4 regions of the Enterobacter wuhouensis genome follow, and region 3 is predicted to be linked to each of the others. Evidence: predicted binding sites of a transcription regulator. Region 3 holds the regulator's gene; each other region holds the start of a gene.
The links. The regulator CRP, encoded in region 3, controls carbon source genes, mostly activating them, when cyclic AMP is high. The targets are predictions, from matches to a motif close to ATGTGANNNNNNTCACAT.
Positions count from the first base shown of each region.

Region 1: azuC (stress response protein AzuC) is a predicted target of CRP. The motif match lies at 1,556-1,573, and genes of this name have one in related genera.
Region 2: VPX56_RS01050 (PTS mannitol transporter subunit IICBA) is a predicted target of CRP. The motif match lies at 4,769-4,786, and genes of this name have one in related genera.
Region 4: ydfZ (putative selenium delivery protein YdfZ) is a predicted target of CRP. The motif match lies at 5,388-5,405, and genes of this name have one in related genera.

Region 1 covers NZ_CP142124.1:2,898,078-2,905,579, reverse strand. The annotation lists gene VPX56_RS13980 (MFS transporter) at 21-1,439, opposite strand; gene azuC (stress response protein AzuC) at 1,655-1,738, shown strand; gene VPX56_RS13970 (DUF2766 family protein) at 1,846-2,097, shown strand; gene VPX56_RS13965 (anaerobic C4-dicarboxylate transporter) at 2,178-3,521, opposite strand; gene VPX56_RS13960 (non-heme ferritin-like protein) at 3,676-4,179, opposite strand; gene VPX56_RS13955 (DJ-1 family glyoxalase III) at 4,685-5,242, shown strand; gene araF (arabinose ABC transporter substrate-binding protein AraF) at 5,559-6,548, shown strand; gene araG (L-arabinose ABC transporter ATP-binding protein AraG) at 6,620-7,502, shown strand, end outside.
Region 2 covers NZ_CP142124.1:203,903-211,404, forward strand. The annotation lists gene VPX56_RS01030 (SadB/YajI family lipoprotein) at 1-126, opposite strand, end outside; gene VPX56_RS01035 (YibL family ribosome-associated protein) at 410-772, opposite strand; gene mtlR (mannitol operon repressor MtlR) at 831-1,421, opposite strand; gene mtlD (mannitol-1-phosphate 5-dehydrogenase) at 1,418-2,566, opposite strand; gene VPX56_RS01050 (PTS mannitol transporter subunit IICBA) at 2,676-4,583, opposite strand; gene VPX56_RS01055 (DUF3302 domain-containing protein) at 5,160-5,516, shown strand; gene VPX56_RS01060 (HlyD family secretion protein) at 5,519-6,655, shown strand; gene VPX56_RS01065 (glutathione S-transferase) at 6,750-7,358, shown strand; gene selA (L-seryl-tRNA(Sec) selenium transferase) at 7,462-7,502, shown strand, end outside.
Region 3 covers NZ_CP142124.1:4,388,800-4,396,301, forward strand. The annotation lists gene mdcA (malonate decarboxylase subunit alpha) at 1-1,182, opposite strand, end outside; gene VPX56_RS21020 (hydrolase) at 1,411-2,433, shown strand; gene VPX56_RS21025 (YheU family protein) at 2,430-2,648, shown strand; gene VPX56_RS21030 (phosphoribulokinase) at 2,679-3,548, shown strand; gene VPX56_RS21035 (OsmC family protein) at 3,635-4,039, opposite strand; gene crp (cAMP-activated global transcriptional regulator CRP) at 4,350-4,982, shown strand; gene VPX56_RS21045 (YccS/YhfK family putative transporter) at 5,039-7,126, shown strand; gene argD (bifunctional acetylornithine/succinyldiaminopimelate transaminase) at 7,123-7,502, opposite strand, start outside.
Region 4 covers NZ_CP142124.1:2,242,130-2,249,631, reverse strand. The annotation lists gene VPX56_RS23070 (mechanosensitive ion channel family protein) at 1-936, opposite strand, end outside; partial or broken gene dcp (peptidyl-dipeptidase Dcp) at 1,050-3,082, opposite strand; gene ydfG (bifunctional NADP-dependent 3-hydroxy acid dehydrogenase/3-hydroxypropionate dehydrogenase YdfG) at 3,226-3,972, shown strand; gene VPX56_RS10865 (GntR family transcriptional regulator) at 4,063-4,749, shown strand; gene VPX56_RS10860 (universal stress protein) at 4,784-5,215, opposite strand; gene ydfZ (putative selenium delivery protein YdfZ) at 5,503-5,706, shown strand; gene VPX56_RS10850 (mannitol dehydrogenase family protein) at 5,749-7,212, opposite strand; gene VPX56_RS10845 (MFS transporter) at 7,436-7,502, opposite strand, start outside.

The DNA of each region.
Region 1 (7,502 bases), 1.5 Mb from region 3:
CGCCCGCCCGGCCTGTTCACCTATTTTTTCGCCGAAACTGCGCTACCGGCATCTTTCGTCAGCCGCAGCGTGTCAAACATCCCCACCAGGCAAATCAGCGCGATCGCCACGAAGGCCAGCCGGAAGCTTATTCCTGGAACAGACGTAAGCCCCAGGCTCCCGCTGACTTGTTCACCGATGCGAATGCCGATTGCCCCCAGCGTGATCCCCAGCCCAACGGCAAGCTGCGTGGCGGTTGAAAAGAGCGTATTGGCATAGCTCATCTGTTCAGAAGGCACATCGGCAAAAGCGAGGGTGCTCACCGCGGTAAACTGAATTGAACGGAAGACGCCGCCAAGATAGAGGATAAGCATAATCAGCCACGCGGGCGTGTCCGGCGTGAGAAACGCGCAGGCCAGTAGCGAAAGAACGTTGAGCGCGCCGTTGATCAGCAATAGCCGCCTGAAGCCGAGACCACGAATGAGCGGCGTGGTGGCAGGTTTAATGGTCAGATTGCCAACGAAAACGGCCAGGACCAGCAGGCCAGAATGAAAGGCATCCATACCAAATCCAACCTGAAACATCAGCGGCAGCAGAAAGGGCACCGCGCTGATCGAGGCGCGAAACAGGGAGCCGCCGTACAGGGTGACGCGAAACGTGGCGACCCGCATGGCATCAAGGCGGATCATCGGCCATTCAGCTCGCCTGAAATGACGCAGGGCAAACGTGAGCGACACCACGCCAACGGCAAGCAGCCCCAGGGTCAACCCTCCCTGAAGATGCTGCCCTCCCATCGATTCCATCGCATACACCAGGCACACCATCGCTACGGTTGTCGCTAAAAATCCCGGCAGGTCAAAGGGCCGACGCCCGTCCTCATGCAGATCGGGGATGATGCGCAGCGCCAGAACAATGGCAATAAGCCCCAGCGGAACGTTAATAAAGAAGATCCAGCGCCAGTCGGCGTAGCTGGTGATGAACCCGCCGAGCGGAGGGCCAATGATGGGCGCAACCAGGGCAGGCCAGGTCAGGGTGGCGATGGCGGTAATCAGCTGATGTTTTGGGGTCGTGCGCAGCACCGCCAGCCGCCCAACGGGCACCATCAGCGCGCCGCCCATCCCCTGCAGCACGCGCATGGCGACGAACCGATCGACGGTCGTGGAAAGGCCGCAAAAAACCGAGGCCAGCGTGAAGATGGCCAGCGCCAGGGCAAATACCCTGCGCGCGCCGAAACGGTCTGCAATCCACCCGCTGGCTGGGATCAGCACCGCGAGGGTAATCAAATACGCGCTGATACCGACGTTCAAATCAACGGCCTGTACGCCGAAGCTTTTTGCCATGTCGGGCAGGGCGGTAGCAATCACCGTACCGTCCAGAAACTCCATAAAGAAAGCACCGGCAACCAGCAGCGCCGCGGGCGATAAGCCGCGGCTCTCTTTGCCAGTTATGTTTTCACTCATTTTTACGCCTGTCGTATCAAAAAAAATTATAAAAATTTACTGGAACTTATAGGGCCGTAACCTACGGAATTTACGTTAATTTTCTTAACAAAATGCGAGAACGGGTGAATTAATAAACGTGATTCACATCACAAAAGTGTTGTTTTTTGTGATGGTGGTCATATTATAGGCGTATCAACAATAACACCTGCATAACACATTACCGGAGCATCAGAATGAAACTGCGCAAAATCCTGAAAAGCATGTGGGCTAACTACTGCAACACCTTCAAAGACGTCCCACCGGGTGCGATGTTCTGATAAAAAAACCTGCTTCGGCAGGTTTTTTTATGCCTGCGAGTGACGAGAGGGAGATGAAAGGGCGCGTGTTTTGCTACTATGGCGGCCTTTGAATAAGGAGAAAGCCCATGTCACAAAACCTGAGCGCCGATCAGGAACTGGTGTCTGACGTCGTCGCATGCCAGTTGGTTATCAAACAAATCCTTGATGTGATTGACGTTATCGCGCCGGTCGAAGTGCGCGAAAAAATGTCTACCCAACTGAAGAATATCGATTTCACCAGCCATCCTGCTGCAGCGGATCCGGTTACGCTTCGTGCGATCCAGAAAGCCATCGCGCTGATCGAACTCAGGTTCACGCCGCAGGGTGAGTCTCACTAAAATAAACCGATGTTTTGAAATTAGAAACACATTTCTAACAAAACGTCTGAGGGCGACGGCGAACGTCGCCCCGCAAGCGTTTAGAAGAAGGTTTGTACCAGCAGATAGCTCGCCGCGCAGGCGCAGCTTACGCCGATCAGCCCTGGCAGGATAAAGCTGTGGTTGATGATGAATTTCCCAATCCTCGTTGTGCCGGAACGGTCAAAGCCGATGCAGGCTAAATCGCTTGGGTAGGTCGGCAACACAAAATATCCGTAAGAGGCCGGGAAGAAGGCAATCAGCATTTTCGGATCGATGCCCAGCATTAAGCCCATCGGCGCAACCGCCGTTAGCGCCGCCGCCTGGCTATTCACCAGCTTAGAAACCAGAAACAGCACGATGGCATAGGTCCACGGATGGCTTTTCACCACGCCTTCCAGCGCCATTTTGAGTTCGTCGAGATGGGCCTGGAAAAAGGTATCGCTCATCCACGCCACGCCGAATACCGAAAAGATGGCGACCATTCCCGCTTTGAATACCGCGCCGTTAGAAATGGCAGTGGCTTGTACCTTACAGGCCATGAGCATCACCGCGCCGGCAATAAGCATCATCATCTGGATGACAAGGTTCATCGACAGCGCCGTCATTTTGCCTTTCACCTCGAAGGCAGGGCGTAGCTCGGGCAGCGCGCCCAGCAGGACAACCACGGCAATCCCGGCAAAGAAGATCCAGGTGGACCAGTACGCCTGCTTAGGGAAGCGCTGATTCATTAACGTTTCCGTTCCGCCGTAGATAAAGTCCCGCTGTTTTGGATCTTTCAGTTTCTCCTGGAAATCCGGGTCATCGGCTAAATCCTTCCCGCGGCGCAGGCTCCATAGCGCAGCGATGGCGACGCCAAACAGCGAGGCGGGCACCGACACGGCGAGGATGTCGAGAATTCCCCACGCGTGGCCTATCCCGTGCTGCGCCCCCAGAATGGAGATCAGCGACACCACGGCAACGGAAACCGGCGAGGCGGTGATCGCCATCTGTGAGGCAATCGATGCCACGGCCATAGGGCGTTCCGGGCGTATCCCTTTTTTCAGGGCGATATCCGCAATGATGGGAAACATGGTGTACACCACGTGCCCCGTTCCGCACAGAAAGGTCAGCATCCAGGTGGTAAAAGGGGCGAGAAGGGTAATGTGCTGGGGATGCTTTCGCAAAAGGCGTTCGGCAAACTGCATCATAACGTTCAGACCACCCGCCGTTTGCAGGGTCGCCGCACAGCCGATAACGGCCAGAATGGTCAGCATCACGTCCACCGGCGGTTTGCCGGGCTGCAAACCGAAGACAAAGCTTAAAACGAACAGGCCGATGCCGCTTATCAGCCCGAGCCCCATCCCGCCAAACCGTGTTCCTACCAGCAGACAGGCAATAATGACAATAAACTCAATGGTGATCATGATGCTCCCTCGTCAATGAAGATGTAATGAAATAAATCATCACATGTTGTAAGGGTATTCGTTGGGAGCAAGATCTGATTTGTTAAATGTCAGCAAAAGCAGTGAGTTGATAACGAGAAGGGAACCTGCTCCGCGCCGGAGCAGGTGAAAGCGCTTAGTGGTGCTGAACCGTCACGATCTCGAGCAGATGGCGGTCTGTCTGTTCAGGGCATAAGCCGGCCTGCTTCGCGCTGCGGATTTCATCTGCAAGCGTTTTCAGCAGTGTGCCGTCCTGCTGTTGCTCTTTATCCATCTCGCGCAGGAATCTCAGGGTGATGCTGTCATGTTGGGCTTTGGCTTCATCGGCAAGTTTGTTCAGCGTGCTGCAGCGCTGTTCATACTCTTCAAGCGTACGCTGGAACAGCTCTTCCAGTGAGGAATAATCATCGTCGATGGTTTCCAGGGCCTTAACGGTAGGGTTAGCACCGGCAGCTTTCATAAAGTTAAATACCCGCATCATATGCGTGACGTTACTTTGCGCCTGGGTACGGAAGAACGTTGCGGTGCCATTAAGACTCTTTTCGGAACACCAGGCGCTCAGGTGCAGATGTAAATTGGAGGCATAGAACTCGAGGTTCAGCTGGGCATTCAGTTTTTGCATCATTGTTTGGGTAGTCATACTCATATCCTTATTGACTGGCGGACGCGAAATCCGCATCTAAACCTGACCCGGCAGGTACATACAGTGGAGGCAGAAAGACATCTCTGCGCTGATTAAAACTGACCGAATATTCACTTCCTGTGTTCGATATAAATAAGCATACCCTTGTATTAGATCTAAGAAAACTCTTAATTAGGCTGTGTTTACGATAGATTACAAAATTTAATATAGTCCAGAAATTCGTACAGATAGATATAAAATGAATATTTTAACGCATTGATAATTAAGGGTTAAAGTGTCGTGTATGTTGCTATTTTCATATTTGAAATTGCATCGCGATATAATATTCTGCGAATAAGTAAAATCCGTACGCAATATTTAAAATATATCCTGCAGAACAAAAATTGCGCTGTATCAATTTCCGCAAAAAATGACGGGAATGTGATCCTGGTGGAAGATTGTTTTTCTTGTCTCTGTGAAAATGAAACGATGTTTTATTATGTAACTTTCATTGAGGTTTACGATGGCAAAAGTAGCGGTGCTGCTGGCACCTGGTTTTGAAGAGGCGGAAGCTATAATCACGATTGATATCCTGCGTCGCTTGCACATTGAAGTCGAAACGCTGGCCTGCGCGGAATCGCGTGCGGTAGTGAGTTACCATAACATCCCAATGGTGGCGGATAGCACCTTATCCGAGCGTATCGATACGCTCTACGACGCGGTGGTGTTACCGGGCGGCCCGCAGGGCAGCGTCAATCTGGCAGCCAGCCGGGAGGTGATTCGTTTCGTTACCGCGCACGATGAGCGCGGGAAGCTGATATGCCCGATCTGTTCGGCAGCAGCGCGCGTTCTGGGTGGGAACGATCTGCTCAAGGGACGCCGTTACGTCTGCTCCGGTGAGCTATGGGAGACGGTCAAAGACGGCGAATATGTGGATGCGCCCGTCGTTGAAGATCAAAACCTCATCAGCGGCAAAGGGCTCGGACACGCCTTTGACTTTGCGCTGACGATTTCTGCCCGACTCCTGGGTGACGACGCGCCGGTCCGCGACCACGCCGATCATATCTACTATCGCTGGTAATTTTCCCGCCGGACGCTATGCCGTCCGGCCATCAGGGACTTCTTAGCTAATCTTATGGACTATTCTGCTTAACCCCTGTTCATTTGTCCGACAATTCCACGCTTTTTTATGTCATTTTCCGCTGAATTTATGTACGCAATTACTGTAATTCTGCGGTGTGATGCCGCTCTCTTATGGATGATTAATTTCCCGCTAAAACTATCACCAGCACTAACGCTTATGACGAGGTAAGCGCTAATGCCTTGTTTTAAGTCCGATAAAAATAGAAGCACGCAAATATTCCCTACAGAAAAGAATGCTAAAGCTGGAGTTAACCATGCACAAATTTACTAAAGCGCTGGCGGCCATCGGCCTGGCTGCCGTTATGTCACAATCCGCTATCGCTGAAAATTTAAAACTCGGTTTTTTGGTTAAGCAGCCTGAAGAACCCTGGTTCCAGACCGAATGGAAATTCGCCGATAAGGCCGGGAAAGATTTAGGTTTTGAAGTCATTAAAATTGCCGTACCGGACGGCGAAAAAACGCTGAACGCCATCGACAGCCTGGCGGCCAGCGGCGCGAAAGGCTTTGTTATCTGCACGCCCGATCCCAAGCTGGGCTCCGCCATCGCCGCGAAGGCGCGCGGCTACGACATGAAGGTCATCGCCGTTGACGATCAGTTCGTCAACGCCAAAGGCAAACCGATGGACAGCGTGCCGCTGGTCATGATGGCGGCGACCAAAATCGGCGAGCGTCAGGGGCAGGAACTGTATAAAGAGATGCAAAAACGCGGGTGGGATGTCAAAGAAACCGGCGTGATGGCCATTACCGCCGATGAGCTGGATACCGCCCGCCGTCGCACCTCTGGTTCAATGGACGCCCTGAAAGCAGCGGGCTTCCCGGAGAAACAAATCTACAAGGTGCCAACTAAATCTAACGACATTCCGGGTGCATTCGATGCGGCAAACTCCATGCTGGTGCAGCATCCCGAGGTGAAGCACTGGCTGGTGGTCGGCATGAACGACAACACCGTGCTGGGCGGCGTGCGCGCAACCGAAGGGCAGGGCTTTAAGGCGCCTGACGTTATCGGCATCGGCATCAACGGCGTGGACGCGGTGAGCGAACTGTCTAAAGCCCAGGCGACGGGGTTCTACGGCTCGCTGCTGCCAAGCCCGGACGTCCACGGCTATAAATCCAGCGAGATGCTGTACAACTGGGTCACCAAGGGCGCTGAGCCACCAAAATTCACCGAAGTGACCGACGTGGTGCTGATCACCCGCGACAACTTCAAAGAGGAGCTGGCGAAAAAAGGGCTGGGCGGTAAGTAATACGCTGTGATTGTGCCCCTCACGCACCGTGGGGGGCCAGACGTACACACTACAGGAATCACGGAGACGTTATGCAACAGTCTGATCCGTATCTCTCTTTTCGCGGCATCGGGAAAACGTTCCCCGGCGTGAACGCGTTGACCGATATCAGCTTCGACTGCTATGCCGGCCAGGTTCACGCTCTGATGGGGGAGAACGGCGCGGGGAAATCCACGCTGTTAAAAATCCTCAGCGGCTTCTACACGCCGACGACCGGCACGCTGGCCATTCGCGGCGAAGAGGTCGCGTTTTCCGATACGACCGCGGCGCTGAACGCCGGGGTCGCCATTATCTATCAGGAACTGCACCTGATCCCTGAGATGACCGTGGCGGAAAACATCTATTTAGGCCAGCTCCCCCAAAAAAGCGGCATTGTTAACCGTTCGCTCCTTAACTACGAGGCGGGGCTGCAGCTTAAGCACCTGGGCCTGGATGTCGATCCCCAGACCCCGCTGAAATATCTCTCCATCGGCCAGTGGCAGATGGTGGAAATTGCCAAGGCGCTGGCGCGCAATGCCAGAATTATTGCCTTCGACGAGCCGACCAGCTCGCTTTCTGCGCGTGAAATCGAAAACCTGTTCCGCGTGATCCGCGAGCTGCGTAAAGAAGGCCGCACTATTTTGTACGTATCGCACCGCATGGAGGAAATCTTCGCCTTAAGTGATGCCATCACCGTCTTTAAGGACGGACGCTACGTGCGCACCTTTAGCGATATGCAGCAGGTGAATCATGACCAGCTTGTCCAGGCGATGGTGGGCCGCGACCTCGGGGATATCTACCACTGGCAAACGCGGGAGTACGGGCCCGAGCGCCTGCGGCTGGACAACGTGAAGGCGCCGGGCGTGCGAACGCCGATTTCGCTCTCGGTGCGCAGCGGCGAAATCGTCGGGCTGTTTGGCCTGGTCGGGGCGGGGC
Region 2 (7,502 bases), 640 kb from region 3:
TAACTGGACTAGCTGCTGCGCGCTGAATTCTGCGGCGTCAAATGTGTCGAGTTTTCTGTCGCAGCCGGATAGAATAAAAGGCAATGATATGATTAATGAATAGTAAAGAGATTTAACGGCAAACATAGTTCTTCCTTAACGTTATGTCTTAACAAGAAGTTATCCTTTTCTTGTAATAAAAAATTGCAAAACGTGTCGAAGATTATCATTTGAAATCTTTAAATATAATTTAGTATTCCTAATTTCTGTGTTTAGTATTATTTATTTTGAGTGAATCATTCATGGTAAGAATGTTTGAGCGGGTGTAAAGGCGTGCGGGATAGTATTTCAGCGAGTAAGAGGGGGGATTAAATTAAAGCAGTTATCTGATTGAACAGATAACTGCCTGAGATACGGTAAACAGCAAATCTTAGAATTCAGTTCTGGCGAAGCCGGTCATCTCTTTCAGGCCCATTTCGCGGCCAAGTTCGGTCATCGGGTGTACCACCACCAGACCACGGACGCTTTTCTTCAGCTTGCCCATGTCGGCCTGCTCTTTTTTGGTGATCGCACGACGGTGCGGCATGTTCATCAGCTTCTGCGCTTCTTTGCTCAGCTTCTGGCCTTTCACTTCGCGCAGGCGCTCGATCTCCGCTTCCAGCGTGGCGGCTTCCTTCTCCAGCTCGGCGTACTTCTCGGCGGAATCGACCAGGGAGAGGCCAGCCATCTGGTGGCGGATCAGATCCAGACGGTCGCTCAGGCGTTTAATTTCGTTCTTTTCGACTTCTTTCATGACAAATGACTCTAAAAACGGGGGATTTACAGGGAAGGATACACCAATGTGCGCGGGCTTACTTCTGAAACGCTTTTTTTAAGCTGATTCGGGAAATCAGCTCAGTCAGGGAAAGGACCATTGTGGAACGGACAACCTGTTGATAACGCAGCTTTTGCATCGCGTACAGCTCTGGATCGCTGTTATCAAAATGGGGGGCAGGGGGCAGTGCGGTCACGCAGTGCAGCTCGCCGAAGGGCCCCAGAATCTCATCATCGGTAAAGCTGTATTCGTTACCGTCATGATTTAACTCTTCGCGCAGCGCCATCAGCAGTTCAGCGTCTTCATATTCCGGCCTGCTCAGCACGCCAAGACCGTAAATCAGCTTCAGGCGTACCGACAAATCGCCCAGCGGTCCGTCTCCGTCCAGTAACGGTTCTACAGCATATTTTACCGCGTAGTCGTCTTTGCGGAACACCTGAAGCACCAGAATGTTCACCGCCTCGGTCAGTAGTTCGACGGCGGCAATCAGGAAGCTTCGTACGGTTTTGCCAGCATTCAGACGCTCAAGCACACGATTTTCAAAGGCCTGGGTTTGTTCCATTATTGCCTGCATATCTGACAATCTGTTGTTTGGGCGCAGGCTTACCTGCGCCGCATTCTGCATCATTTGGTTGCGTTATACGCGTCAACCGCCTCCACAACCACGTCGCTGTTGGCGTCCAGACCGGAAATCTGCGCCAGCGCAGCCTGCGCGCCTTTGTCATCAATCAGCTGAGCCAGCTCAATCGCCTGCGGGTCCTGCTCGCTGCGGTAGTGCATCGCGGCGGCAATCCCTTTCACCAGGTTGGCGTGCGGCAGGACGTATTCCAGCGTGCCGAGCAGCGGCTTAATCAGGCGATCGCCTGCACTCAGTTTGCGCAGCGGCTGACGGCCCACGCGCTCAACGTCATCTTTGAGATACGGATTTTCAAAACGACCGAGGATTTTCTGGATATATGCTGCGTGTTTTTCAGCATCAAAACCGTAGCGTTTGATCAGCACCGCGCCGCTCTCTTCCATTGCACCTTTTACCACAGCGCGAATGTTCTCATCGAGAATCGCGTCACGGATGGTCTGATGACCGGCCAATTTTCCGAGGTACGCGGTTATAGCATGCCCGGTGTTCAGCGTGAAGAGTTTACGTTCGACAAATGCCATCAGGTTATCGGTTAACTCCATGCCCGGGATGGTCGGCAGCGCGCCTTTAAACTGGGTTTTATCAACGATCCACTCGCTGAACGTTTCCACGGTGACTTCCAGCGGATCGTTGGTGGCGGATTCTGATGGCGGAACGATACGGTCAACGGCGGAATCAACAAAGCCAACGTGGGCTTCAACCCAGGTCTTGTCTTCATCCGCAACGGCGGCGAGAACGTGCCCTTTCAGCTGCGTGGTGCCGCGCACCATGTTTTCACAGGCGATGATGTTCAGCGGGGCGTCGTTACCCTGTGCTTTACGTTTTGCCAGGCCTTTAGCGACCGCAGGGGCGATGCGCTCAAGCACCACCGGGCCTACCGCCGTGGTGACCAGGTCAACGCTGGCGATCAGATCGATAACATCGTCGCCGATGCTGCTCACCGCATTCACGCCCGATACCGTTTCAACCTGCTCGTTTTCGCCCACCACGTGGACCTGATAGCTATGACGGGCATTCAGGGCATCCAGGACGACCTGATTCACATCGGCGAATGTCAGCGTAATGCCCGCGTCTGCCAGCAGTTTGCCGATAAAGCCACGACCGATATTACCTGCGCCAAAATGTAATGCTTTCATAGTATTAACCTTCCTAATGTTTTTACCCGAGAGGGCTGGGGTGAGGAACCGCATAACTTTCCCCTCACCCTAGCCCTCTCCCCAAAGGGGAGAGGGGATAGACCGGAACTTACTTGTTCAGCAGTGCCAGAACTTCTTCTACGCTGGTGGTGTTGGCCAGACGCTCAATGACGGTGTCGTCATCCAGGGCGTTGGTCAGGCTGGTAATCACCTGAATGTGCTCGTTGTTGCGAGCGGCGATACCGATCACCAGACGGGCAATATCGTCTTCTTCTTCGCCGAAGCGCACGCCCTGCGGATACTGACAGAACACCACACCGGTTTTCAGCACGCGGTCTTTCGCTTCAACCGTACCGTGCGGAACCGCGATGGATTCACCCAGATAGGTCGGGGTCAGCTTCTCACGTTCCAGCATCGCATCAACGTACTCTGGCTGAACGTAGCCGCCTTTCACCAGCTGCTCGCCGGCAAAGCGAATCGCCTCTTCTTTGGTGCTCGCGGTACGGCCGAGGAAGATGTTCTCCGCGCCCAGCCTGAACAGGTGAGCGTTGCTCTCGTCAAAGCTGTCCTGCAGGCTGCTGCGCACTTTCACTTCGTTGTCTTCGTGACGCTGCGCCGCGACCAGACGCTCGGTCAGGCTGGTGTACAGGCCGCTGTCGAGGAAGTTGGTCAGGGAAATGTGCTGCGCCTGCGGTACCTGACGCATGGCGCGTTCGGTCAGATCGCGGTGCGTGATCACCAGGTCAACGTCCGGCGGCAGGCTGTTAATCGCGCTGTTGGTCACAGAGATGTTGGTCAGGCCCGCATCCTGCACTTTCTTACGCAGTACGCCTGCACCCATTGCGCTGGAGCCCATACCGGCGTCGCAGGCAACGATGATTTTACGCACGTGGCTCAGGTCGTTAGAGACATCGCCAGCCGCCAGCGGGGTTGCGCCTTTGGATTCCGCTTTCATGTCGTGCATACGGCGGGTCGCCGCTTCGATATCGTCTTCTTCTTTCACTTTGCTGGTTTTCAGCAGGATGGCAGAGACAACGAAGGAGACCGCCATTGCCGCGCAAATTGCCGCGATGTTAGCGAAGTAAGCGCCCTTCGGGGTCATCGCCAGTACCGCCAGGATGGAACCCGGGGAAGCCGGAGAAACCAGACCACCGCCCAGCACGCTCAGGGTGAACACGCCGGTCATACCGCCGAGGATTACGGCCAGGATCAGACGTGGGTTCATCAGCACGTACGGGAAGTAAATTTCGTGGATACCGCCCAGGAAGTGGATGATAGCCGCGCCGCCAGCAGACTGCTTCGCGCTGCCGCGACCAAAGAACATGTACGCCAGCAGTACGCCCATACCCGGACCCGGGTTCGCTTCAATCAGGAAGAAGATGGACTTGCCGAGATCGTGAGACTGCTGAATACCCAGCGGTGAGAAGATACCGTGGTTGATGGCGTTGTTGAGGAACAGGATTTTCGCCGGTTCAACAAAGATAGACGCCAGCGGCAGCATGTCGTGCGCCACCATGAAGTTAACGCCCGCCGCCAGAATTTTGGACAGGACTTCAACCGCAGGGCCAATGCCGAGGAACGCCAGAATCGCGAGGATCATCCCGATGATGCCCGCGGAGAAGTTGTTCACCAGCATTTCGAAGCCGGACTTGATCTTGCCATCAACCCAGACGTCGAATTTCTTAATCGCCCAGCCGCCCAGAGGACCGGCAATCATGGCGCCGAGGAACATCGGCATATCCGCACCGACGATCACGCCCATGGTGGTGATAGCACCCACCACGCCGCCGCGGTCACCGCCAACCAGACGGCCACCGGTGTAACCGATGAGCAGCGGCAGCAGATAGGTAATCATTGGGCCAACAAGTTTCGCCAGCGTTTCGTTAGGCAACCACCCTGTCGGAATGAACAATGCGGTGATGATACCCCACGCGATAAACGCGCCGATATTTGGCATCACCATGTTGCTGAGAAAACGACCAAAGCTTTGAACTTTGATCTTGAAATCGGATGACATAAAACACCCCTTCTTATGTTTACGCTTAGGCTTGCGGCCCGAGGTTTATCGTTAATGTGCGGCGGCAGAGGTAGCCGGGCCCTGTTCTGATGCTGTGAAATCTGGCACTGAATCGTTCAACTGTCCAGACGGCGAAAATTTATGTGATCGCAGTCACGTAAATGTAGGGGGTAGGGAGATTATTGAAGTGATCTGCATCACAAAAACACGGTACAAAATAAATGCAACGGCCAGAAAAGCAGCAAAATCACCTCTGTTTTGTGACTGTTGTCACACTAGGTTGTCGTGAGTTTGTTTCTGGAATGTGACTGAATTCACAAAATATTTTTATGCGGATTTGTCTGGGTGCATTTGGCGAAAAAGTTAAAGCTGGATTACGCTCATAATGTAAGGTTAAGTAGATTATTATTCAGGATATATTTTGACACGTTTATAAACTTGCGTGGAGATATTATAAAAAACCATACTCCCCGGCTCTGAAATAATAAATGCAGGCTCTGTATTTAAAAATAAATTAATTAGATTGCTTATCATTTTATTAATTTAATGAGTTGACGTTGTTAAAGTGAGGAGAATATGTTTCTCAACTATTTCGCGCTGGGCGTATTAATTTTTGTATTCCTGGTTCTGTTTTACGGAATCATCGCTATTCATGACATTCCCTATAATATGGCCAAAAAGCGTAACCATCCGCATGCCGATGCGATTCATACGGCGGGCTGGATCAGCCTGTTCACGCTCCATGCTATTTGGCCGTTCCTGTGGATTTGGGCCACGCTGTACCGGGAAGACCGCGGTTGGGGTATGCAGAATCATATCGCCACGCCTGATGAGGTTCCCGGCATGGATGCCCTGACCGAACGCGTGGCAGAGTTAGAGCAAAAGCTCGCCGCGGCACAGCCCGCTGCTGATAAAAAAACGCTGGAGCACTGATCGTGGATCTGTTAATTATTCTGACCTATGTGGCCTTCGCGTGGGCTATCTTTAAAATATTCCGTATTCCGGTCAATCAATGGACGCTCGCCACCGCAACGTTGGGCGGCGTCTTTATTGTTGCGGGCCTCATTCTGTTAATGAACTATAACCATCCGTATACCTTTACGGCGCAAAAGGCGGTTATTTCTATTCCGATTACGCCGCAGGTAACGGGGATCGTCACGGAAGTGACCGATAAAAATAATCAGCTCATTAAAAAAGGCGACGTGTTATTTAAACTCGATCCGGGCCGCTACCAGGCGCGCGTCGACAGGCTGAAGGCTGACCTGGTAACCGCCACGCACAATATCGATAACCTGAAAGCGCAGCTTTCGGAAGCGGTCGCCAACACCACCCGCGTGTCCGCCGAACGCGACCGTCTGTTTAAAGACTATCAGCGCTACCTGAAAGGCAGCCAGGCGAAGGTTAACCCGTTCTCTGAGAGCGATATCGATAACGCCCGTCAGAACTATCTCGCGCAGGATGCGATGGTGAAAGGCTCCGTTGCAGAACAGACGCAGATACAAAGCCAGTTGGACAGCATGGTCAATGGCGAGCAGTCGCAGATTGCGTCCCTGCGCGCCCAGCTAGCCGAAGCAACTTATAACCTCGATCAGACCGTGGTGCGTGCCCCAAGCAACGGCTATATCACCCAGGTGCTAATCCGTCCGGGAACCTACGCCGCCGCGCTGCCGCTGCGCCCGGTGATGGTGTTTATTCCTGAACAGAAACGTCAGATCGTGGCGCAGTTCCGGCAGAACTCGCTGCTGCGCCTGAAGCCGGGCGATGAGGCGGAAGTGGTGTTTAACGCGCTGCCGGGCCAGGTCTTCTCCGGCAAACTCACCAGCGTCCTGCCGGTGGTGCCCGGAGGATCTTATCAGGCGCAGGGCGCATTGCAGGCGCTGACCGTTGTGCCGGGTACCGACGGCGTGCAGGCGCTCATCGAGCTGGAGCCAAACGCGGATGTCGATGCCCTGCCGGACGGCATTTATGCCCAGGTGGCGGTCTATTCTGACCACTTCGCCCACGTTTCGGTGATGCGTAAGGTCCTGTTACGCATGACCAGCTGGATGCACTACCTCTACCTGGATCATTAATCTCCCCGACGGAGGCAGGAATGCGATACGCATACCTGCCTTTTTTTTCGCCTTGATCCATACTGATTTCTTTATGGATATTCAGGATCAGGCAATGAAACTCATCGGCAGCTACACCAGTCCCTTCGTGCGTAAAATTTCGATTCTCCTGCTGGAGAAAGGGATTGAGTTTGAATTCATAAATGAACAGCCCTACAACGCCGAAAACGGCGTGGCGCAGTACAACCCGCTGGGGAAAGTCCCTGCGCTGGTGACGGACGAAGGCGAATGCTGGTTTGATTCCCCCATTATTGCCGGCTACATCGAGCTGCTCGGCGTAGCGCCGCGGATGCTGCCCGCCGACCCTAAGGCTGCGCTGGCGATAAAGCAAATTGAAGCGCTGGCCGATGGCATTATGGATGCGGGGCTGGCCTCCGTACGCGAGCAGGCAAGACCTGCCGCGCAGCAGTCAGAAACCGAGCTGCTGCGCCAGCGTGAAAAAATCAGCCGCAGCCTGGACATGTGCGAGCAGCTCATTCGGGACGGTAAAATTAAGAATGAGGAGGTAAACCTGTCGACGATTGCCATCGCCTGCGCGATTGGCTATCTCAATTTCCGCCGCGTGTCCCCCGGCTGGTGCGTGGAGCGCCCGCAGCTGGTGAAGCTGGCGGAAACCCTCTTCCAGCGCGAAAGCTTTGCCCAGACCGAACCGCCAAAGGCTTGATGCGGGATATAACACTTCGCGGCGGGAGGCGGTACAATCCCACCACATGTTAACTCCCTCTCCCGTCGGGAGGGGGGAAGATATTCACTCGCCAGGCGCTTTCATGACAACTCATCACTCCCTCTATACCCAAATTCCCGCGAC
Region 3 (7,502 bases):
GGTCGCATGACGACGACCGTGCGGATCGTGGCCCATGTTTGGCGCACCGCCGAAGCCGGAAAGACGACCGCGGGTCACGGTGGAGGAGTTGGCGTAGCCGTCAACCTGCAGCGTAGAGCCGATGAACATATCCACCGCGTACTGGCCTGCCAGCTGGCAGAAGGCGCGGTTGGAACGCATGGAGCCGTCGGCACCGGTAAAGAACACGTCCGGACGGGCGCGGATGTACTCTTCCATCCCCAGCTCGCCGCCGAAGCAGTGCACGCTTTCCACCCAGCCGCTTTCGATGGCGGGGATCAGCGTGGGATGCGGGTTCAGCGTCCAGTGTTGACAGATTTTGCCCTTCAGGCCGAGCTGTTCGCCGTAGGTAGGCAGCAGCAGCTCAATCGCCGCGGTGTTAAAGCCGATACCGTGGTTCAGGGACTGCACCTGGTGCTCTGCGTAGATGCCTTTGATGGCCATCATCGCCATCAGGATATGCTCCTGCTTGATCAGGCGCGGGTCGCGGGTGAACAGCGGTTCGATAAAGAACGGCTTATCCGCAACGACCACGTAATCGATCCAGGAGCCCGGAATGTCGACGCGCGGCAGATCGCATTCGTCGTCCACCAGCTCGTTCACCTGTGCGATGACGATGCCGTCGTGGAACGCGGCGGCTTCCACCAGCGCCGGGGTATCTTCGGTACTTGCCCCGGTGTAGAGGTTACCTTTGCGGTCCGCTTTAAAACCGGCAATCAGCGCCACGTTGGGCGAGAGGTCGACGTAGAGGCGTGAGTAAAGTTCGATGTAAGTGTGGATCGCACCGATTTCGAGCTGACCGTCTTCCAGCAGCTGCGAAATGCGCAGGCTTTGCGTGCCGGAGAAGGAGAAGTCCAGCTTGCGGGCGATGCCTTTTTCGAAGATATCCAGATGCTCGCTGCGGCCCACGCTCGGCATGATCATATGCAGATCGTGAACGATTTGCGGATTCACCTCGGCGAGCGAGCGGGAAAGGAAATCGGCCTGCTTCTGGTTGTTACCTTCCAGAACGACCTTGTCGCCCGGTGCGATCAGTTTTTCCAGCATAGCGACAAGATCGCCGGTTGGCAGTACCTTGCCCTGCACCGGTACGGACGCCAGACGACGCGCTTTTTCGCTGCGTCGAGTGTTCCATTGCCGGGTGGGTGTTTGCCCAGATAACATTATTAACCTCCTGATTCAGCTAATCATTTTGATTTGCTTAACGTTGAGTAAAGTGTGCGCTCTGGTGAGAAAGGCATCAATTAAGCATAGAGCGCAATCATTAGCCTGAGAGTAATAATCAAGGTAAAGATTTGTGATCGGGATCAGTTCATGTTTCGGAAATCCAGGCTAAACGGGGTACAATTCGGAAGGTATCGTAAATAACAGACAATAATTAGCATCGCCGTTATGACCCAAATCATCCCGTCAGACTTTGAGATTGCTGCCGACGACAGCGCAGAATTCGTGCCCATGCGCGGCCTGGCTAACTGCCATCTGCAAACCATGCTGCCGCGCCTGATCCGCCGCAAGGTTCAGTTCACCCCACACTGGCAGCGCCTGGATTTGCCGGACGGTGACTTTTTGGATCTCGCCTGGAGCGAAGCGCCGGAGCTGGCCAGGCATAAGCCCCGGCTGGTGGTGTTTCACGGTCTGGAAGGCAGCCTGCACAGCCCTTACGCGCATGGCCTCATCGAGGCGGCAAAGGCGCGCGGCTGGCTTGGCGTGGTGATGCATTTTCGCGGCTGCAGCGGCGAGCCGAATCGCCAGAAGCGCATTTATCATTCGGGTGAAACCGAAGATGGCACCTGGTTCTTACACTGGCTGAGAGAGAACTATGGAACGGTGCCGACGGCGGCGGTGGGCTATTCGCTGGGCGGCAATATGCTGGCCTGCCTGCTGGCGAAAGAGGGTGAAACGGTGCCGCTGGATGCCGCCGTTATCGTCTCTGCGCCTTTCATGCTGGAGCAGTGCAGCTACCATATGGAAAAAGGCTTTTCACGGGTTTATCAGCGCTACCTGCTCAACCTGCTGAAGGCCAACGCGGCGCGTAAGCTGAAGGCCTACCCGGACACCTTACCCGTTAGCCTTCGCCAGCTGAAAAAGGTGCGCCGCATTCGTGAATTCGACGATCTGATCACCGCTAAAATTCACGGATTTGCCGATGCGATTGACTATTATCGCCAGTGCAGCGCAATGCCGCTGCTCAGCAAAATCACCCAGCCGACGCTGATCATCCATGCCAAAGACGATCCGTTTATGGACCACCACTCCATTCCGGCCCAGGAATTTTTGCCTGAAAACGTTCACTATCAGCTGACCGAGCATGGCGGCCACGTGGGATTTGTCGGCGGTACGCTGCGACGCCCGAAAATGTGGCTGGAAACCCGCATTCCTGACTGGCTCACCTCATTTCTGGACGGTAAAAAATGATTATTCCCTGGCAGGATCTGCCTCCCGAAACGCTCGATAATCTGATTGAAAGCTTTGTATTACGAGAGGGCACCGATTATGGTGAACATGAACGTTCTCTTGAACAAAAGGTCAGCGATGTAAAACGCCAGCTTAAAAGCGGCGACGTGGTGCTGGTATGGTCTGAACTGCATGAGACGGTCAATATCATGCCCCGCAACGCGTTTCACGGCTGATCTGTAAACCTTTCCAGTCAGGGAGTTGCTATGTCTGCCAGACATCCGGTTATTGCCGTCACGGGTTCGAGCGGGGCGGGAACCACCACCACCAGCCTTGCCTTTCGCAAAATTTTCGCACAGCTGAACTTACAGGCGGCAGAGGTTGAGGGCGACAGCTTTCACCGCTACACGCGCCCTGAAATGGACATGGCCATCCGTAAAGCGCGGGATCTCGGTAAACACATCAGCTACTTTGGCCCCGATGCCAATGATTTCGGCCTGCTAGAGCAGACCTTCAGAGAATACGGTCAGACCGGCAAAGGACAATCCCGCAAATACCTGCACACCTACGACGAAGCGGTTCCCTGGAACCAGGTGCCGGGGACGTTTACCCCGTGGCAGCCGCTGCCGGAACCCACCGACGTGCTGTTTTACGAAGGGCTGCACGGCGGCGTGGTGACCAACCAGCACGACGTGGCGCGCCACGTGGATCTGCTGGTGGGCGTGGTGCCGATCGTTAACCTGGAATGGATCCAGAAGCTGACGCGCGACATCAGCGAGCGCGGCCATTCGCGCGAGGCGGTGATGGATTCGGTGGTGCGATCTATGGAAGATTACATCAACTTCCTGACGCCACAGTTCTCGCGTACCCATATCAACTTCCAGCGCGTGCCGACGGTGGACACCTCCAACCCGTTTGCGGCGAAAACCATCCCGTCTCTGGATGAGAGTTTTGTGGTGATCCACTTCCGCAATCTGGAAGGCATCGATTATCCCTGGCTGCTGGCGATGCTGCAGGGCTCGTTCATTTCCCACATGAATACGCTGGTGGTGCCGGGCGGAAAAATGGGGCTGGCGATGGAGTTAATTATGACGCCGCTGGTCCAGCGACTGATGGAAGGGAAGCAGATCGCGTGAGTTGTTTTGCCCGGTGGCGCTGCGCTTACCGGGCCTACGGTCGTGCTTTTGTAGGGCGGGTCAGCGAAGCGCCACCCGCCAAAAGATTAAGCCTCGATCACCTCATACGAATGGGTGATTTTTACCGCTTTCTCCAGCATTAACGCCACAGAGCAGTATTTTTCCGCAGAAAGGTCTACGGCGCGTGATACCGCGGCATCTTTCAGCTCTTTACCGGTCACGATAAAGTGCAGATTAATATGCGTGAACAGGCGTGGCGCCTCTTCGCGACGTTCTGACGTGAGCTTCACTTCGCAGTCGGTCACATCGTGACGGCCTTTTTGCAGAATCGACACCACGTCAATCGCGCTGCATCCACCCGCCGCCATCAGCACCATTTCCATCGGGCTTGGGGCCTTGTCGCCGGAGTTACCGTCCATCAAAATCTGGTGCCCGGAAGCGGATTCGCCCAGGAACGTTAAACCTTCAACCCATTTCACACGCGCTTGCATATTCATTAACTCCAACGTTGCATTTTTGGTGACAGATTACGCGCGCGTTACATTTCTCGCAACGGAAGGCGACCTGCATCATGCTGAAGCGAGACACCAGGAGACACGCGGCAAAAGCTATGCTAAAACACTCTGGATGCTACAGTAATACATTGACGTTACACATGTATGCAGAGGACATCAAACTTTACTGGCTGCGAAAATTACGACAGCCGACTTCCCAGGGTATGGGTAAGAATTCGATTGCAACCCCAGAGTCCGGATGCATCTTATGACTCTGGTGACAGCTTATAACAGAGGATAACAGCGCATGGTGCTTGGCAAACCGCAAACAGACCCGACTCTCGAATGGTTCTTGTCTCATTGCCACATTCATAAGTACCCATCGAAAAGCACTCTGATTCACCAGGGTGAAAAAGCCGAGACGTTGTATTACATCGTTAAAGGCTCGGTGGCAGTGCTGATCAAAGATGAAGAAGGGAAAGAGATGATCCTTTCTTATCTGAACCAGGGCGATTTCATCGGCGAACTGGGCCTGTTTGAAGAAGGCCAGGAACGTAGCGCCTGGGTTCGTGCAAAGACAGCATGTGAAGTGGCTGAAATTTCTTACAAGAAGTTCCGTCAGCTGATTCAGGTTAATCCTGACATCCTGATGCGTCTCTCTTCCCAGATGGCGCGTCGCCTGCAGGTCACCTCTGAAAAAGTCGGTAACCTGGCGTTCCTGGACGTGACCGGTCGTATCGCACAGACCCTGCTGAACCTGGCGAAACAGCCAGACGCAATGACCCACCCGGACGGCATGCAAATTAAAATTACCCGTCAGGAAATCGGTCAGATCGTCGGTTGTTCCCGTGAAACAGTAGGCCGTATTCTGAAAATGCTGGAAGATCAGAACCTGATCTCCGCGCACGGTAAAACCATCGTGGTTTACGGAACCCGTTAATTCGGTCAAACGGCGTGCCATCTCAGGGTGGCACGCCGTTTTTGTCTCTATTCCCCATGTGGCGCAGGCTGATTTATCACCCGGAAGTTAACTACGCACTGCGACAAACGTTGGTGTTGTGCCTTCCCGTGGCCGTGGGCCTGATCCTCGGACATCTTCAGCAAGGCCTGCTGTTTTCCCTCGTGCCCGCCTGCTGCAACATCGCCGGTTTGGACACGCCGCATAAACGCTTTTTCAAGCGCCTGATTATCGGCGGCTGCCTGTTTGCCGGCTGTAGCCTTGCCGTACAGCTCCTGCTCGCCCGTGATATTCCGCTCCCGCTGATCCTGACCGTGCTGGCGATGACGCTCGGCGTAACGGCGGAGATCAGTTCGCTTCACGCGCGCCTGCTGCCCGCCTCGCTGATTGCCGCCATATTCACCCTGAGCCTCGCGGGGAATATGCCGATATGGGAACCGCTGCTCATCTACGCCCTCGGCACGCTGTGGTACGGGCTGTTTAACTGGTTCTGGTTCTGGCTGTGGCGGGAGCAGCCGCTGCGTGAATCCCTGAGCCTGCTCTACGTGCAGCTGGCGGATTACTGTGAAGCCAAATATACCCTGCTGACCCAGCACACCGATCCGGAGAAATCCCTTCCGCCGCTGCTGGCGCGCCAGCAAAAGGTGGTCGACCTGATCAGCCAGTGCTATCAGCAGCTGCACATGCTCGCCGCCAATAAAAACCACGAGTACAAGCGGCTGCTGCGCACCTTCCAGGTGGGGCTGGATCTGCAGGAGCATATCTCCGTGAGCCTGCACCATCCGCAGGAGGTGCAAAAGCTGGTCGAGCGCAGCCACGCCGAAGCGGTGATCCGCTGGAACGCCCAGACCGTGTCGGCGCGCCTGCGGGTGCTGGCCGACGATATTCTCTATCACCGCTACCCGACGCGCTTTAACATGGACAAACCGCTCGGCGCGCTGGAAAAAATTGCGCGTCAGCACCCGGATAACCCGGTCGGCCAGTTTGCCGCCTGGCACTTCAGCCGCATCGCCCGCGTATTGCGTACCCAGCGCCCGCTTTATCCTCGCGACCTGATGGCGGATAAACAGAAGCGTCTGCCGCTGCTGCCCGCCCTCAAAAGCTACCTGTCGCTGAAATCCGCCGCCCTGCGCAACGCCGCGCGGATAAGCGTCATGCTCAGCATCGCCAGCCTGATGGGTATGGCGCTGCATCTGCCGAAACCCTACTGGATCTTAATGACCGTGCTGTTCGTGACGCAGAACGGCTATGGCGCCACGCGCGTGCGTATTTTCCACCGGGCTGGCGGCACGATGGCCGGGCTGATTATTGCGGGGGCGACGCTGCATTTCCACGTGCCGGAAGGGTATACGCTGGTCGGGATGCTGGCGATTACGATGGTGAGCTATCTCATCATCCGCAAAAACTACGGCTGGGCGACGGTGGGCTTTACGGTTACGGCGGTGTACACCCTGCAGCTGCTCACGCTCAACGGCGATCAATTCATTATTGCCCGCCTGGTCGATACCCTGATTGGCTGCCTGATTGCCTTCGGCGGCATGGTCTGGCTGTGGCCGCAGTGGCAGAGCGGATTACTGAGGCAAAACGCCCACGACGCGCTGGAGGCCGATCAGCAGGCCATCCGCCTGATCCTGAGCGACGATCCGCAGCCCTCCCCGCTGGCCTACCAGCGCATGAGGGTCAACCAGGCGCACAACGCCCTGTTCAACTCGCTCAACCAGGCGATGCAGGAGCCGGGCTTTAACTCGCACTATCTTGCAGACATGAAGCTGTGGGTGACACACAGCCAGTTTATCGTCGAGCACATTAACGCCATGACCACGCTGGCGCGCGAGCACACCATGCTCACGCCGGATCTGGCGCAGCGCTATTTGCAGTCGTGTGAAATTGCGTTGCAGAGGTGTCAGCAGCGTCTGGAGTACGACGCGCCGGGCGAGTCGGGCGATTCCAATATTCTCGAAGCGCCTGAAACGCTGACCCACGGGCCGATGAGCACCCTGGAGCAGCACCTGCAGCGCGTTCTGGGACATTTGAACACCATGCACACCATTTCATCGGTGGCATGGCGTCAGCGTCCGCATCACGGGATTTGGTTAACGCGTCGATTAAAGCGAACCGAGTATTAACCCTTAACGATCTTCGCGACCGCCGCGGCAAAACGGCTTAACCCGTCTTCAATATCCTTCTCTTCCACCACCAGCGACGGCGCAAAGCGCATTACGTCCGGTCCGGCGTTGAGCACCATCACCCCTTCGTGCGCGGCGGCGTGCAGGAAATCGCGCGCGCGGCCTTTGTACTGCGGCTTCAGCTCGGCGCCAATCAGCAGCCCCATGCCGCGGATTTCGCTGAACACGTCGTACTGCTCATCAATCTGCAGCAGGTGCTTGACAAACAGCTCCCGCTTCGCGTTGACGCCGTTCAACACCTCCGGCGTGTTGATGATATCAAACGCCGCGCTCGCCACGGCGCTCGCCAGCGGGTTGCCGCCGTAGGTAGAGCCGT
Region 4 (7,502 bases), 2.1 Mb from region 3:
ATTATCCACAAACCAATTGTCGGCAACGCCCAGCGGATCGCGGCCATCGAGCAGCTTCGCCAGCGGTTCACTCACCCCGCGTATTCCCAGCATAGGTGCCAGTATCTCCTGATTGAGAAACACCACCGAATGCTGATCGATGGTGGTGCTGCGCATTATCCTGCGCGCCCCCGAGGAAAACATTGCCTGCCAGTTAGTGTAGGTTTCTGTTAAGAAATTCTTTGTCGGAATACGTGAAATCGTATTATCCCAGTTGCGTATGGTGATGGTGTGCAGCGCAATATCCGTCACTTCTCCGCTGAGGTTTTTATCCGGCATTTCAATCCAGTCGCCGAGCTGAAGCACGTCGTTTGACGAAAGCTGAACGTTGGCGACAAGGGAAAGCAGCGTATGCTGAAAGACCAGCATAAGCACCGCAGCAACCGCACCGAGGCTTGAAATAATAATGGCCGGTGATTTATTCGACATCACCGCGATAATCATGATGGCTGCAATGATATGGACTAAAATTTTCCCTATCTGGATGTAGCCTTTTATGGAGTGGTTTTTCCGCTTGGTTTTTCGCAGATAGGAGCTGTTAACAATATCCAGCATTTCGTTGAAAAATACCGAGAGGAAAACAAAAAATAGAATCCCGCAAATGGTGTTTATCGCCGTAACCAGCGATGCCGGCATATTCGGCATAAACTGTAATACGTAATAAACGATGATAACCGGAACAAAATTAGAGAGCTTTTCAGCGATTCGACGATCCTTTTCTAATGGAACGTCCTGCTTATGGCTGGAAAAGAACACTCTTCTGACAACTTTAATTAACAGGAATTTGCACATAAGATGTGCAAAAAAACCGGAGATAATTAACAGTATGATGTTAAAACCTATTGCAAGTGCAGGATTGCTCTCAATAAACGTTAATAAATAGTCCAGGTACGCCATCATCCCTCACCTGCTTTGCTCGCTACGTTATCTCTGTTTTAACCTAAGGCCGTGACCTTATTTCCCTCAAAGCCGGGCATGACGCCCGACTCAGGTAGCAGACCACATTCCCCTTACGCACTCAACCCGCGATTCACCAGCATGGGTTCAATACGGGGATCGTGTCCGCGCCAGTCGCGGTACAGCGCTTCCAGATCGCTGCTGTTCCCGCGCGACAATATCGCCTCGCGGAATTTTTGCCCGTTCTCCCGCGTTAAGCCGCCCTGCTCGACGAACCACTGATAGCCATCGTCGGCCAGCATTTGCGTCCACAGATACGCGTAGTAGCCCGCCGCGTAGCCGCCGCCAAAAATATGGGCGAAATAGCTGCTGCGATAGCGCGGCGGAACCGCCGGCAGATCCAGCCCCTCTTTGTTGAGCGCTTCAGCTTCAAATGCCTCTACGCCGTCGACGGCACCGTCAATGCTGTGCCAGTTCATGTCCAGCAGCGCTGCGCTCAGCAGCTCCGTCATGTCGTAACCTTTGTTGAACTGGGTCGCGTTAAGCATTTTATCGCGCAGCCCCTCCGGCATCGGTTCACCCGTTTCGTAGTGGCGGGCATAGTGCGCAAAGACCTGGGGATGGCTGGCCCAGTGCTCGTTGATTTGTGACGGGAATTCCACGAAGTCGCGCGGCGTATTGGTGCCTGAAAGCGTGGCGTAGCGCTGGCTGGCGAACAGGCCGTGCAGGGTATGGCCGAACTCGTGGAACAGGGTGATGACATCATCCCAGGAGATCAGCGCGGTCTGCCCGCTCGCCGGTTTTGGATAGTTACACACGTTGTAGATCACCGGCCGCGCGGCAAATTCGAAGGATTGCTCAACGAAGTTCCCCATCCACGCCCCGCCGCCCTTCGAATCGCGGGCGAAGAAATCACCGTAGAACAGCGCCATGCCTTCGCCCGTGTGGTCAAAATCTCCCATACGCGAACGTCAGGGTGATAAACCGGAATATCAAACCGCTCCACGAAGCCGATGCCAAACAGCTGGCTGGCGGCCCAGAACACGCCGTCGAGCAAGACGGTATTAAGCGCAAAATAGGGCTTAACCTGCGATTCATCGAGCGCGTATTTCGCCAGGCGCACGCGCTCGGCGTAAAATGCCCAGTCCCACGCCTGCGCGGTAAAACCGCCCTGTTCGTCATCAATCACCTTCTGGATATCCGCCAGCTCCACCGCTGCCCGGGCGCGCGCCGCTGGGACGATCCCGCGCATAAAGGCCAGCGCGGCGGCGGGCGTTTTGGCCATCTGGTCGGCCGTACTCCAGCTCGCATAATCCGCAAAACCCAGCAGTTTTGCCTGACGTGCTCGCAGCGCGGTGAGGCGAAGGATCAGCTGTCGGGTGTCGTGTTCATCGCCCTTCTGGGTGCGTTCCCATCCGGCTTTGAACAGGTTTTCGCGGGTCTGACGGTTGGCCAGCGCCGAGAGCGCAGGCTGCTGGGTCGTATTCAGCAACGGGATCAGCCAGCGATCCTTCAGCCCCTTCTCGGCGGCAGCCTGCGCGGCAGTGGCAATCTCATCAGCGCTCAATCCCTCAAGCTGATGCACGTACTCAGCGACCAGCCCGCCCGCTTTATCCGCCGCAAGCAGGCGCTGGTTGAACTGACTGGTCAGGGAGGCTGACTCAGTATTCAGCGATTTCAGCTCCGCTTTCTCTGCGGAACTCAGACGCGCGCCGGCCAGCACAAAGTGCTGGTACGTCTCCTCCACCAGCCGACGGGATTCGGCATCCAGCGTGGCGCGATCCTGCCAGACGCTCTCCACGCGCGAGAAAAGCGTATCGTTGAGCCAGATATCGTTCGCCAGCTCCGCCAGCTCGGTCGAAAACTGCTCGTCCAGCTCCTGAAGATAATCGTTGGTGTGCGCAGAGGTCATGGCGAAGAAAACGCTGCTGACGCGCGATAGCATGGCACCGCTTTTTTCCAGCGCCAGAACGGTATTGTTGAAGTCCGGAGCGGCAGCTTGCGCGATGATGGCCTCGATTTCGGCTCGCTTCTGGCGCATCGCTTCATCAAATGCCGGGCGATAGTGGCTATCGTTAATCGCGTCAAAACGCGGCGCCTGATAGGGCAACTGGCTGATTTCAAAAAAAGGATTATTGACCGACATCGTTGACTCCTTAATACGGTATATCCCCCCAGAGTAGGCCAGCGGGCCAGAGCCTGCAATGCCGTTATACAAATGTTGCCTTAACGGCGTGGCGGAGAGCGTGCTATGGTAGTACTACATAAAAAGCGTTGAGGAACAGTGAGATGATTATTTTAGTTACCGGGGCGACAGCGGGTTTTGGTGAAAGCATCACGCGTCGCTTCGTCGCCAACGGCCATAAGGTGATTGCAACGGGTCGTCGTCAGGAGCGTCTGCAGGAGCTGAAGGACGATTTAGGCGACAGCATCCTGACCGCGCAGCTGGACGTACGCAATCGCGCCGCCATCGAAGAGATGCTGGCGAACCTGCCCGCCGAATGGCGTGAGATCGACGTGCTGGTTAACAACGCCGGCCTGGCGCTGGGCATGGAGCCTGCGCACAAAGCCAGCGTCGAAGACTGGGAAAACATGATCGACACTAACAATAAAGGGCTGGTGTATATGACCCGCGCGGTGCTGCCAGGCATGGTCGAGCGCAATCGCGGTCACGTCATTAACATCGGCTCTACCGCGGGCAGCTGGCCCTACGCGGGCGGTAACGTCTATGGCGCGACCAAAGCCTTTGTGCGCCAGTTCAGCCTGAACCTGCGCACCGACCTGCACGGTACCGCCGTTCGCGTCACCGATATCGAGCCGGGCCTGGTGGGCGGCACCGAGTTTTCCAACGTGCGGTTCAAGGGCGATGACGCGAAGGCGGATAAAACCTATGAAAACGCCAATGCGCTGACGCCGGAAGATATCACCGAAGCGGTCTGGTGGGTGGCGACGCTGCCAAAACACGTCAACATTAATACCGTTGAAATGATGCCGGTCAGCCAAAGCTTTGCCGGGCTGAACGTGCATCGCGGCTAATCTGCCCTTCCCGGCCTGCGGGCCGGGTATGTGATGCGGGGCAAAAGAATGGTAGTATGTTCAGGTTAACTCTCTGAGAAATCACAACCCATGGCCGCTGAATCGCAACTCAATCCTACCCAGCCCGTTAATCAGCAAATCTACCGTATTTTACGACGCGACATTGTCCACTGCCTGATCCCGCCGGGAACGCCGCTCTCTGAAAAAGAGGTCTCCGTACGTTTTGACGTTTCTCGTCAGCCCGTACGCGAAGCGTTTATTAAGCTCGCGGAAAACGGCCTGATTCAGATCCGCCCGCAGCGCGGCAGCTATGTGAATAAAATTTCGCTCTCGCAGGTGCGGAACGGCTGTTTCGTGCGCCAGGCCATTGAGTGTGCCGTGGTGCGCCGGGCCGCATCGCTGATAAACGAAAACCAGATCTACCTGCTGGAACAAAATCTGCACCAGCAGCGCATTGCGATTGACCGTAAACAGCTGAACGACTTTTTCCAGCTGGACGATGAGTTCCACCAGAAGCTGGCGCAAATTGCCGACTGCCAGCTGGCGTGGGATACCATCGAGAATATTAAGGCCACCATTGACCGCGTGCGCTATATGAGCCTGGATCACGTTTCGCCGCCCGAAATGCTGCTTCGACAGCACCAGGACATTTTCAATGCGCTGGATAAGCGTGATGCGGAGGGTGTTGAAAAAGCGATGACCCTGCACCTGCAGGAAATTAGCGAATCGGTGCAGCTTATTCGTCAGGAAAACAGCGAGTGGTTTAGCGAGGAATAAATTTGCCGCCGCCTTTCGGCAGCGGCAATGTTTATTAGCGAACGACCAGTACCGGGATGGTGGCATAGCGTAAAATAGATTCGGCATTCGAGCCGAGCAGGTGGGTTGTCATGCTCGGGTTTTTCGAACCGATAACAATTACGTCATAATCCCCCTCTTTGCTTAGCCTGATTATTTCGTCACGCACGTTGCCAAAACAGACTTTGCAGTGAATATCGTTCGGTGAAATATCGAAGAGCCGCTTCAACGCCGTCATTTTCTTCTCGGACTCGACGGTCATATACTCTTCGAACTTCTTGATATCGGCGTTGAACCCGCGCAATAGCGAGCGGCTGCTGTTGGGCAGAATGTTCACCAGGGTAATCGACGCGCCTTCTGCCTTCGCCAGGTTGGCCGCGTGGCGCACCGCCTTATCGCTCAAGTCCATTTCAAACACATCAACAGGCATCAAAATCTTCTTGTACATAAGCCTGACTCCTTATTCCGATGAGAGGATTATTTCCTGCCTTAAGAGTGCCATTGGCAATATAAACAAACGCTCAACGCTTGCAGGGGTAAATTATCCATTAAGGAAAATAACTGTCCACTTTGTAAATTACCGTCCTGAACCGTCAGCGGCATTCAGAACGGAGAAAAAAGTGTGATCTTGATCGGAAGCAAATAATTTATGCGAAGAGAGGCGTATTAATAATGCCCGTCAACGGCGAGACGTGAAATAGCGCCGTAGCGGATAGTGAGAGAGGAGAAAATACCATGATGACATACGACCGTAACCGCAACGCCATTACCACCGGCAGCCGGGTCATGATCAGCGGCACGGGCCGCACCGGCCTGATTAAAGCGATTCACAGCGAGGGCCTCGACGCCGCGCAGGTGCGCCGTAGCAAAACGGTGGAAGTGGAAGGATGCGAAGGGAAGTTCGAACCGGTTGAGCTGATTCGTCTGGGAATGCACTAACAGTGCAATGTCATGCCGCCGCGAACGGCGGCATGTCAGGGATTAAACCTGCGCCACGTACTGCGCAACCGTGGCTTTCGCCCCCTTCTGCAGCAGCGTCTGATACGCCTTCATGACGGCATCCACAAAGACAGCCTCCTGCGGCAGCTCGTTGCCGAAGATAGCCTCTATGCCCAACAGCGCCTTCACGCGGCTTTCGCCTTCAGCGCTACCCTCTACCGCCGCCTGAATGATTGCCAGCTGCGGGTCGCTTACCTCAATTGCATTGCCCTGCTCGTCCACGCCGCCGACGTAACGCATCCAGCCCGCGACGCCCAGCGCCAGCAGCGGGAAGCTTTTCTGATGCACCAGATGCCAGCGCACGGAATCAAGCATACGCTGCGGAAGTTTCTGGCTTCCGTCCATCGCGATCTGCCAGGTGCGGTGACGCAATGCCGGATTGCTGTAGCGGGCTATCAGCATATCGGCATAACGGCCCAAATCAACGCCTTTCACCTTCAGCGTTGGCGCCTGCTCTTTCAGCATCAGCGCATGTGCTGCCGCGCGGTAGTTCGCGTCTTCCATGCAGTCGTTGATGTGCTGGTATCCTGCCAGATAGCCAAGGTACGCCAGGAACGAGTGGCTGCCGTTAAGCATACGGAGCTTCATCTCTTCAAACGGAATGACGTCTGAAACCAGCTCGGCACCCGCTTTTTCCCACTGAGGACGCCCCGCAACAAAGTTGTCTTCGACCACCCACTGGCGGAACGGCTCGCAGGCCACGCCCGCCGGATCGCGAACGCCGGTCAGCTGTTCGATTTTATCCAGCGTTTCCGCCGTCACCGCAGGCACGATGCGATCGACCATGGTCGACGGGAAGGTCACGTTCGCCTCAATCCAGTCTGCCAGGTCGCTGTCGATCGCACGCGCGTAGGCGCAGGTCACATTACGCATCACGTGACCGTTTTCCGGCATGTTGTCACAGGACATGACGCTAAAAGCAGGCAGTCCCGCCGCCCTGCGACGCGCCAGCGCTTCTACAACCACGCCCGGCGCGGATTTCGGCTGGTGCGGGTTCTGCAGGTCTGCGACGATAAACGGATGATCGAGCATCAGTTGACCCGTCGCCGGGGAATGACAGTACCCTTTCTCGGTGATGGTCAGCGAAACGATAGCAATCTGAGGCTCGCACATCGCGGCCAGGACGGTTTCCAGTCCGTCAACCTGAGCGTGCAGCGCCTTTTTGACCACGCCGACCACGCGCGACGTCCACGCATCGGCAGACATCTCCGCCACGGTGTACAGATTACCCTGCGCCTTGAGGTCGGCAATCTGCTGTTCCCCACCAATCAGGTTAACTTCGCAGTACCCCCAGTCGCTGCCGTGTTCAGCCGCCAGAATGTCGGTGTACACCGCCTGGTGCGCACGGTGAAATGCGCCAAAACCTAAATGAACAATGCGTGCCTTGAGGCTATCGCGATCGTATTGAGGAAGCGTCGCTTTCGCCTGTAATAACCGGTTTTCCATGATTGAGACTCGTTAATTTAACTACGCTGCGATCCGCAGCCGCTCTCTTGTCAGAGCGGCTGCGCCTGCTGACTACACCAACTAGAATGGCAGTTGAGGTAAAAAATATCTGCCATTAACCATACTGATACTGCAGTTTCAGATATTGATTTATATTAACTTTTGTCCATGTGGTGTGACATGAATGAAAAGTTGTGTGACAGGTCACTCAAGATATAAACCGCTAGCGCCGCGATGAAAGTGCCCCGTAAGCGACAGACGCTTTCTCAGGAGATTCAGCCGCGTCTTCC